One region of the Enterobacter sp. FW301-JW81 genome, then DNA from elsewhere that is predicted to be linked to it. Evidence: predicted binding sites of a transcription regulator. Region 1 holds the regulator's gene; the other holds the start of a gene.
What was found. The regulator Fur, encoded in region 1, represses iron uptake genes when iron is present. The targets are predictions, from matches to a motif close to ATAATAATGAGAACNACTATCAA.

Region 1 (3,411 bases):
GCTTTATGCCGGGTACCTATCAGGGGGCAGAAGCCGGGGCGAACTTTGACTACGGTGATGCGGGTGCGTTGAGCTTCTCTTATATGTGGACCAACGAGTATAAAGCACCATGGCACATCGAAATGGACAAGTTCTACCAGAACGATAAGAAAACCAAAGTAGATTATCTGCACTCGCTGGGTGCGAAATACGACTTCAAAAACGATCTGGTTCTCGAAGCCGCATTTGGCCAGGCGCAAGGTTATGTCGATCAGTATTTTGCCAAGGCCAGCTATAAGTTTGATGTTGCGGGTAGCCCGCTGAGCACCAGCTACCAGTTCTACGGCACGCGCGACAAGGTCAGCAACGGTGGCGTCAATGATATTTATGACGGTACCGCGTGGTTGCAGGCGTTGACCTTTGGCTACAAGGTCGGTCAGGTTGATTTGCGCCTGGAAGGCACGTGGGTGAAGGCGGAAGGGCAGCAGGGGTACTTCCTGCAGCGTATGACCCCGACCTATGCATCGTCCAACGGCCGTCTTGATATCTGGTGGGATAACCGTTCCGACTTCAACGCCGACGGCGAGAAAGCGGTCTTCTTCGGCGCAATGTATGACCTCAAAAACTGGAATCTGCCTGGCTGGGCCGTGGGTGCCTCTTACGCTTACGCCTGGGATGCAAAACCTGCCGATATGGCAACACCGGACGCCTATTACGATCCAAACTATCGCCTGAAAGAGTCCTCCTACAGCCTGGATGCTATCTATACCCTGCAGGATGGCCGCGCGAAAGGCACGATGTTCAAACTGCACTTCACCCAGTATGACAACCACTCCGATATCCCGAGCTATGCGGGCGGTTACGGCAACATCTTCCAGGATGAACGTGACGTGAAATTCATGGTTATCGCACCGTTCACCATCTTCTGATGAATCGTCCGGCGGGTTAGCGCCCGCCGGACCGGAGACTGCACATGATGAAAAAAATCGTAATTGTCGCGCTGCTGGCGTCGGGGCTGGTGGCGTGTTCTCAGAGCCAGGCGCCTAAAGAAGATTCCCGGCTGAAGGAGGCCTATAGCGCGTGCATCAATACCGCTGAAGGCTCGCCGGAGAAAATTCAGGCCTGCCAGAGCGTGTTGAATGTGCTGAAAAAAGAGAAGGCGCATGAGCAGTTCGCAACGCAGGAAAATGTTCGCGTGATGGATTACCAGGCCTGTATCCAGGCGCGTAAAACCGGTAACGATCAGGAAGTGGCGAAGCGTTGCGACCAGATCTGGAAAGAGATCCGCAGCAATAACAGTAACTAACCTGCTGTTACCATGCCCGGTGGCGCTATGCTTACCGGGCTTTTTTATACCTGAAAACAGGCGAAAAAAAAGCCAACCTTGCGGCTGGCTCAGAGTATGAAGACTGATTATTTTGCGTCGTGCGCGTGGTCATCTTCGCGGCAGTCGCCTTCAGCGCAGTGACCGTAAAGGTACAGGCTGTGGTTGGTCAGGCGGATGCCATGACGCGCGGCGATTTCACGCTGGCGTGATTCAATGGAATCATCGCTAAATTCAATGACCTTGCCGCAATCGAGGCAGATCAGGTGATCGTGGTGCTGCTGCTGGGTCAGTTCGAAAACAGATTTACCACCTTCGAAATTATGACGGGTAACAATGCCCGCGTCATCAAACTGGTTCAGCACGCGATAGACGGTAGCCAGCCCAATCTCTTCACCCATGTCGATAAGACGTTTATAGAGGTCTTCCGCACTGACATGGTGATTGTCTGGACCCTGAAGCACTTCGAGGATTTTTAACCGAGGAAGCGTAACTTTCAGGCCAGCCTTCTTTAATGCGGTATTGTTGTCAGTCATGCGGAATCTGTCCTGTTGCTAAACGATTCACTTCTGTAGGAAGTGACAGAAAATGCACCCGGGATAATGCGTCTCATTATAGAACTGCCATGGCTAAATGAAAACTGCAAGTCTCAGGCAAAATATGCTTATAAAAACGTGGTATCACCAACAAACTTGCTCAATGGAAAACCACGTTTATCAGGGAGACATTGTACAGGTCTGGGCGAAAAAGTTAAAAGATTGTAGCGATTAATTTAATCGGTTTGACCTGGAGCACGGGCGCAGCCGCCGCTGCGCCGCGATAAAAATCAGGCGTTAAGAATATCGTCCAGGTGCAGTTCCTCACGGATCTGCTTAACCCATTTCTCAACGCGCTCTGCCGTCAGCTCTGGCTGGCGGTCTTCGTCAATGGCCAGACCCACGAAATGATCGTCATCGGCCAGGCCTTTAGACGCTTCGAAGTGGTAACCGGCAGTTGGCCAGTGGCCAACGATCACTGCGCCATTCGGCTCAATGATGTCGCGGATAGTCCCCAGCGCGTCACAGAAGTACTCGGCGTAGTCTTCCTGATCGCCGCAGCCAAACAGGGCGACCAGCTTACCGTTGAAGTCGACTTCTTCCAGCGTCGGGAAGAAATCATCCCAGTCGCACTGGGCTTCACCGTAGTACCACGTTGGAATACCCAGCAGAAGAATGTCATAGCCTTCGAGATCTTCTTTGCTGCTCTTGGCGATGTCATGCACATCAGCAACGTCTTTACCGAGCTGTTTTTGAATGTTTTTTGCGATATTTTCGGTATTGCCGGTATCACTGCCAAAGAAAATGCCGATGATTGCCATGAGTAAAATAACCTCTTGAAACTTAATAGTATGGTGGCGCAATTCGGCCACGGATAAGGGCAATAATAGCAGAACTGGCAACCCTGCGGAAACAGCTATCGCGCAGGACTGCACTCCGTGCTACATGAAAAGGGCGATAAAGGGGATTTTCAGACTTATGCCTGGCTGCGTAACGTCTCAAGCTGGGCGATCAACATCTCTTCAATGAGCTCGCTGCGGCTGATATTTCGCGCGTCAGCCAGCTCGTTAAGCGCATCGACGGCGTCGGCGTTAAGCTTCAGTTCGACACGCTTAAGCCCACGATTTTTATCGCGTTTAAGCTGGTTGCGTTTATTGATACGCAGCTGTTCATCGCGCGAAAGCGGATTCGTCTTGGGTCGTCCCGGTCGACGTTCATTCGCGAACAGATCTAGTGTCGTACGGTCCGTTTGTTCTTTGGCCATGATTCTGAGACTTCGGGGGAAACACGCCGCCCTGCTAATGCCCGGGCGATAAGCGCGCCATCATACATCACCAAAAACGGCACGCCAACGACTGGAAGCCCGCAGCCTTCCAGTCGCTCTCTTTTTAATCAATTCGCAGTATCAGCGAGATAGCGGCGAATGGCGCGCAGCACGGCGTCAGGTTTTTCTGCGTGAACCCAGTGTCCGGCCCCGGCAATCACGTGGGCGCGCGCCTGCGGGAATTGTGCCAGCAAGGTGTCGCGGTACGCGTCGGTAATATAAGGAGAGTTACCGCCACGAATGAAGAG
Region 2 (3,411 bases), on a different contig from region 1:
TATCCACGACCCGGCAGCCGCGAAAGAGTACGCCGCCCGTCTGCTCACCCTGCGTGAAGAGCTGAAAGGCGAGCTGGAAATCGTGATGCGCGTGTACTTTGAAAAGCCGCGTACCACCGTGGGCTGGAAAGGGCTGATTAACGATCCGCATATGGATAACAGCTTCCAGATCAACGACGGTCTGCGCATCGCGCGCAAGCTGCTGCTGGAGATCAACGACAGCGGCCTGCCCGCGGCCGGTGAGTTTCTGGATATGATCACGCCACAATACCTGGCGGACCTGATGAGCTGGGGCGCAATTGGTGCCCGTACCACTGAATCTCAGGTTCACCGCGAGCTGGCTTCCGGCCTCTCTTGCCCGGTTGGTTTTAAAAACGGCACGGATGGCACGATGAAGGTGGCTATTGATGCCATCAATGCCGCTGGCGCACCGCACTGCTTCCTGTCCGTAACCAAATGGGGTCATTCCGCCATCGTTAACACCAGCGGCAACGGCGACTGCCATATCATTTTGCGCGGCGGCAAAGAGCCAAACTACAGTGCAAAACATGTCGCAGAAGTGAAGGTCGGGCTGGAAAAAGCCGGGCTACCGCCGCAGGTCATGATCGATTTCAGCCATGCCAACTCCAGCAAGCAGTTCAAAAAGCAGATGGAAGTGGGTGCAGACGTCTGCCAGCAGATTGCCGGCGGTGAGAAGGCGGTGATTGGCGTGATGATCGAAAGCCATCTGGTTGAAGGTAACCAGAACCTGGAAGGCAGCGAACCGCTGGTTTACGGTAAGAGCGTCACCGATGCCTGTATCGGCTGGGAAGATACCGACACGATCCTGCGTCAGCTGGCGAACGCGGTAAAAGCGCGTCGTGGTTAATGCGAATGCAGAAATAAAAAAGCGCGGAAGGCTCCGCGCTTTTTTTATGTCCTGCGAAAATTACTTCGCTTTACCCTGGTTCGCAACAGCCGCTGCTTTCGCCGCGATTTCTTCCGCGTTACCCAGATAGTAATGTTTGATTGGCTTGAAGTTTTCGTCGAACTCATACACCAGCGGTACGCCAGTTGGGATGTTCAGTTCGAGGATTTCGTCTTCACCCATGTTGTCCAGGTATTTCACCAGCGCACGCAGGGAGTTACCGTGAGCGGCGATGATCACGCGCTCGCCGCTTTTCAGGCGTGGCAGAATGGTTTCGTTCCAGTAAGGCACAACGCGGTCGATGGTCAGCGCCAGGCTCTCGGTGGTTGGCAGCTCAGCGTCGGTCAGTTTCGCGTAGCGTGGGTCGTGGCCCGGGTAACGCTCGTCATCTTTGGTCAGCTCCGGTGGCGTAATTGCGAAACCGCGGCGCCACTGTTTAACCTGCTCGTCACCGTATTTCTCGGCGGTTTCTGCTTTGTTCAGACCCTGCAGCGCACCGTAGTGACGCTCGTTCAGTTTCCAGGATTTCTCAACCGGCAGCCAGGCCTGATCCAGTTCGTCAAGAACGTTCCACAGGGTGTGGATGGCACGTTTCAGCACAGAGGTGTAAGCAAAATCAAAGCTGAAGCCTTCTTCCTTCAGCAGTTTACCTGCTGCTTTTGCTTCGCTTACGCCTTTCTCGGACAGATCAACGTCGTACCAACCGGTAAAGCGGTTTTCGTTGTTCCACTGGCTTTCGCCGTGACGCACCAGAACCAGCTTAGTAATAGCCATCTCTTACTCCTCAAGCATTTTTAGAATGATAACAATTCTCATTATATTGCCATGGCTGTGCCACCAGCAACGCTTAACCCTAACCATAGCGAAAATAGTCTCTGAGTGTAAGATGCTTGTGAATCCAGGGTTATGATTTTGTCTGCAATCGGCGCTATTTTCAGCAAAGCGGGCAGAAAAAAGCCCTCCGATGGGAGGGCTGAAAATTAATGCGGAATAAAATGGTATTCCGTCACGCTAACGTACTCTTCACCCGGGCGCAGCACGCAGTCTGGCTGCGGCCATTCCGGATGATTCGGGCTGTCCGGCAGGAACTCGCTCTCCAGCGCCAGGCCTTGCCAGTCGCTGTACTCATCGTGTTCGCGCGCCGTCGTGCCGCCAAGGTAGTTGCCCGAGTAGAACTGCAGGGCAGGGGCGGTGGTATACACCGTCATCTGCAGCTTCTCATCCGCAGACCAGACCTGTGCGGCAGGCTGTTTCACATCGCCTTTGGCCTGCAGCAGGAAAGCGTGGTCGTAACCTTTAACCTTGCGCTGATCGTCATCACTCAGGAAATCCTGGGCGATGGTTTTCGCGCTGCGGAAGTCAAAGCTGGTGCCGCTCACGGATTTCAGGGCCTGATACGGAATGCCCATCTCGTCAACCGGCAAATAGTCATCCGCAAGGATTTGCAGCGTGTGGTTACGTACGTCGCACTGGTTACCGTCCAGATTGAAGTAGGCGTGATTGGTCATATTAACCGGACACGGCTTGTCAACCGTCGCACGGTATTCAATGGCGATACGGTTGTCGTCGGTCAGCGTAAAGCGTGCGGAGGCGCTCAGGTTTCCCGGGAAGCCCTGATCGCCATCAAGCGAATCCAGTGAGAACTGCACTTCGCCGTCGTTTTGGCGAACAATTTTCCAGCGTCGTTTATCAAAGCCTTCCGGTCCGCCGTGCAGCTGGTTCTCACCCTGGCTAGGGAGCAGGGCGTAATGCACGCCGTCGAGCTCAAAGCGGCTTTTCGCGATGCGGTTAGCATAGCGGCCTACGGACGCGCCCAGATAGGCGGACTGATTGATATATTGCTCCGGCGAGGCGCAGCCGAGAAGGGTTTCGCGTACGCTGCCATCCGGCATGGGAACGCGGGCGGAAAGCAGAGTGGCTCCCCAGTCCATCAGCGTAACCACCATCCCCGCGCTGTTGCGCAGGGTTAACAGGCGATACGGCAGACCATCCGGTGCGAGGGTAGGTGTTTCATTTAGCACTGTCCGGCTCCTTGTGATGCTTTACACACGTAGAAGGTTTCTTTAATTCCCGTTTTCGCTTCGTACTGTTTTTCTACCGCCTGCTGGACGGCAGGTACAAGTTCTTCCGGCACCAGGGCAACGATGCAGCCCCCGAAGCCGCCGCCGGTCATGCGCACGCCGCCTTTATCGCCAATCGCTGCTTTTACGATCTCAACCAGCGTGTCGATTTGCGGCACGGTAATTTCGAAATCGTCGCGCATGGAGGCATGAGATTCCGCCATCAGTTCACCCATACGCTTCAGGTCGCCTTTCGCCAGCGCGGAGGCGGCTTCAACGGTACGGGCGTTCTCTGTCAGTACGTGACGAACGCGTTTGGCAACGACCGGATCCAGCTCGTGTGCCACCTTATTAAATTCATTGAGCGTCACGTCGCGCAGGGCAGGCTGCTGGAAGAAGCGAGCACCCGTTTCGCATTGTTCGCGACGCGTGTTGTATTCGCTG

Region 2: gpmA (2,3-diphosphoglycerate-dependent phosphoglycerate mutase) is a predicted target of Fur. The motif match lies at 1,707-1,729, and genes of this name have one in related genera.

What each region holds. Positions count from the first base shown of each region.
Region 1 covers NZ_JBYTBA010000005.1:416,421-419,831, forward strand. The annotation lists gene chiP (chitoporin ChiP) at 1-908, shown strand, start outside; gene chiQ (ChiQ/YbfN family lipoprotein) at 956-1,285, shown strand; gene fur (ferric iron uptake transcriptional regulator) at 1,393-1,839, opposite strand; gene fldA (flavodoxin FldA) at 2,130-2,660, opposite strand; gene ybfE (LexA regulated protein) at 2,816-3,103, opposite strand; gene ybfF (esterase) at 3,232-3,411, opposite strand, start outside.
Region 2 covers NZ_JBYTBA010000001.1:4,005-7,415, forward strand. The annotation lists gene aroG (3-deoxy-7-phosphoheptulonate synthase AroG) at 1-868, shown strand, start outside; gene gpmA (2,3-diphosphoglycerate-dependent phosphoglycerate mutase) at 929-1,681, opposite strand; gene galM (galactose-1-epimerase) at 1,888-2,928, opposite strand; gene galK (galactokinase) at 2,922-3,411, opposite strand, start outside.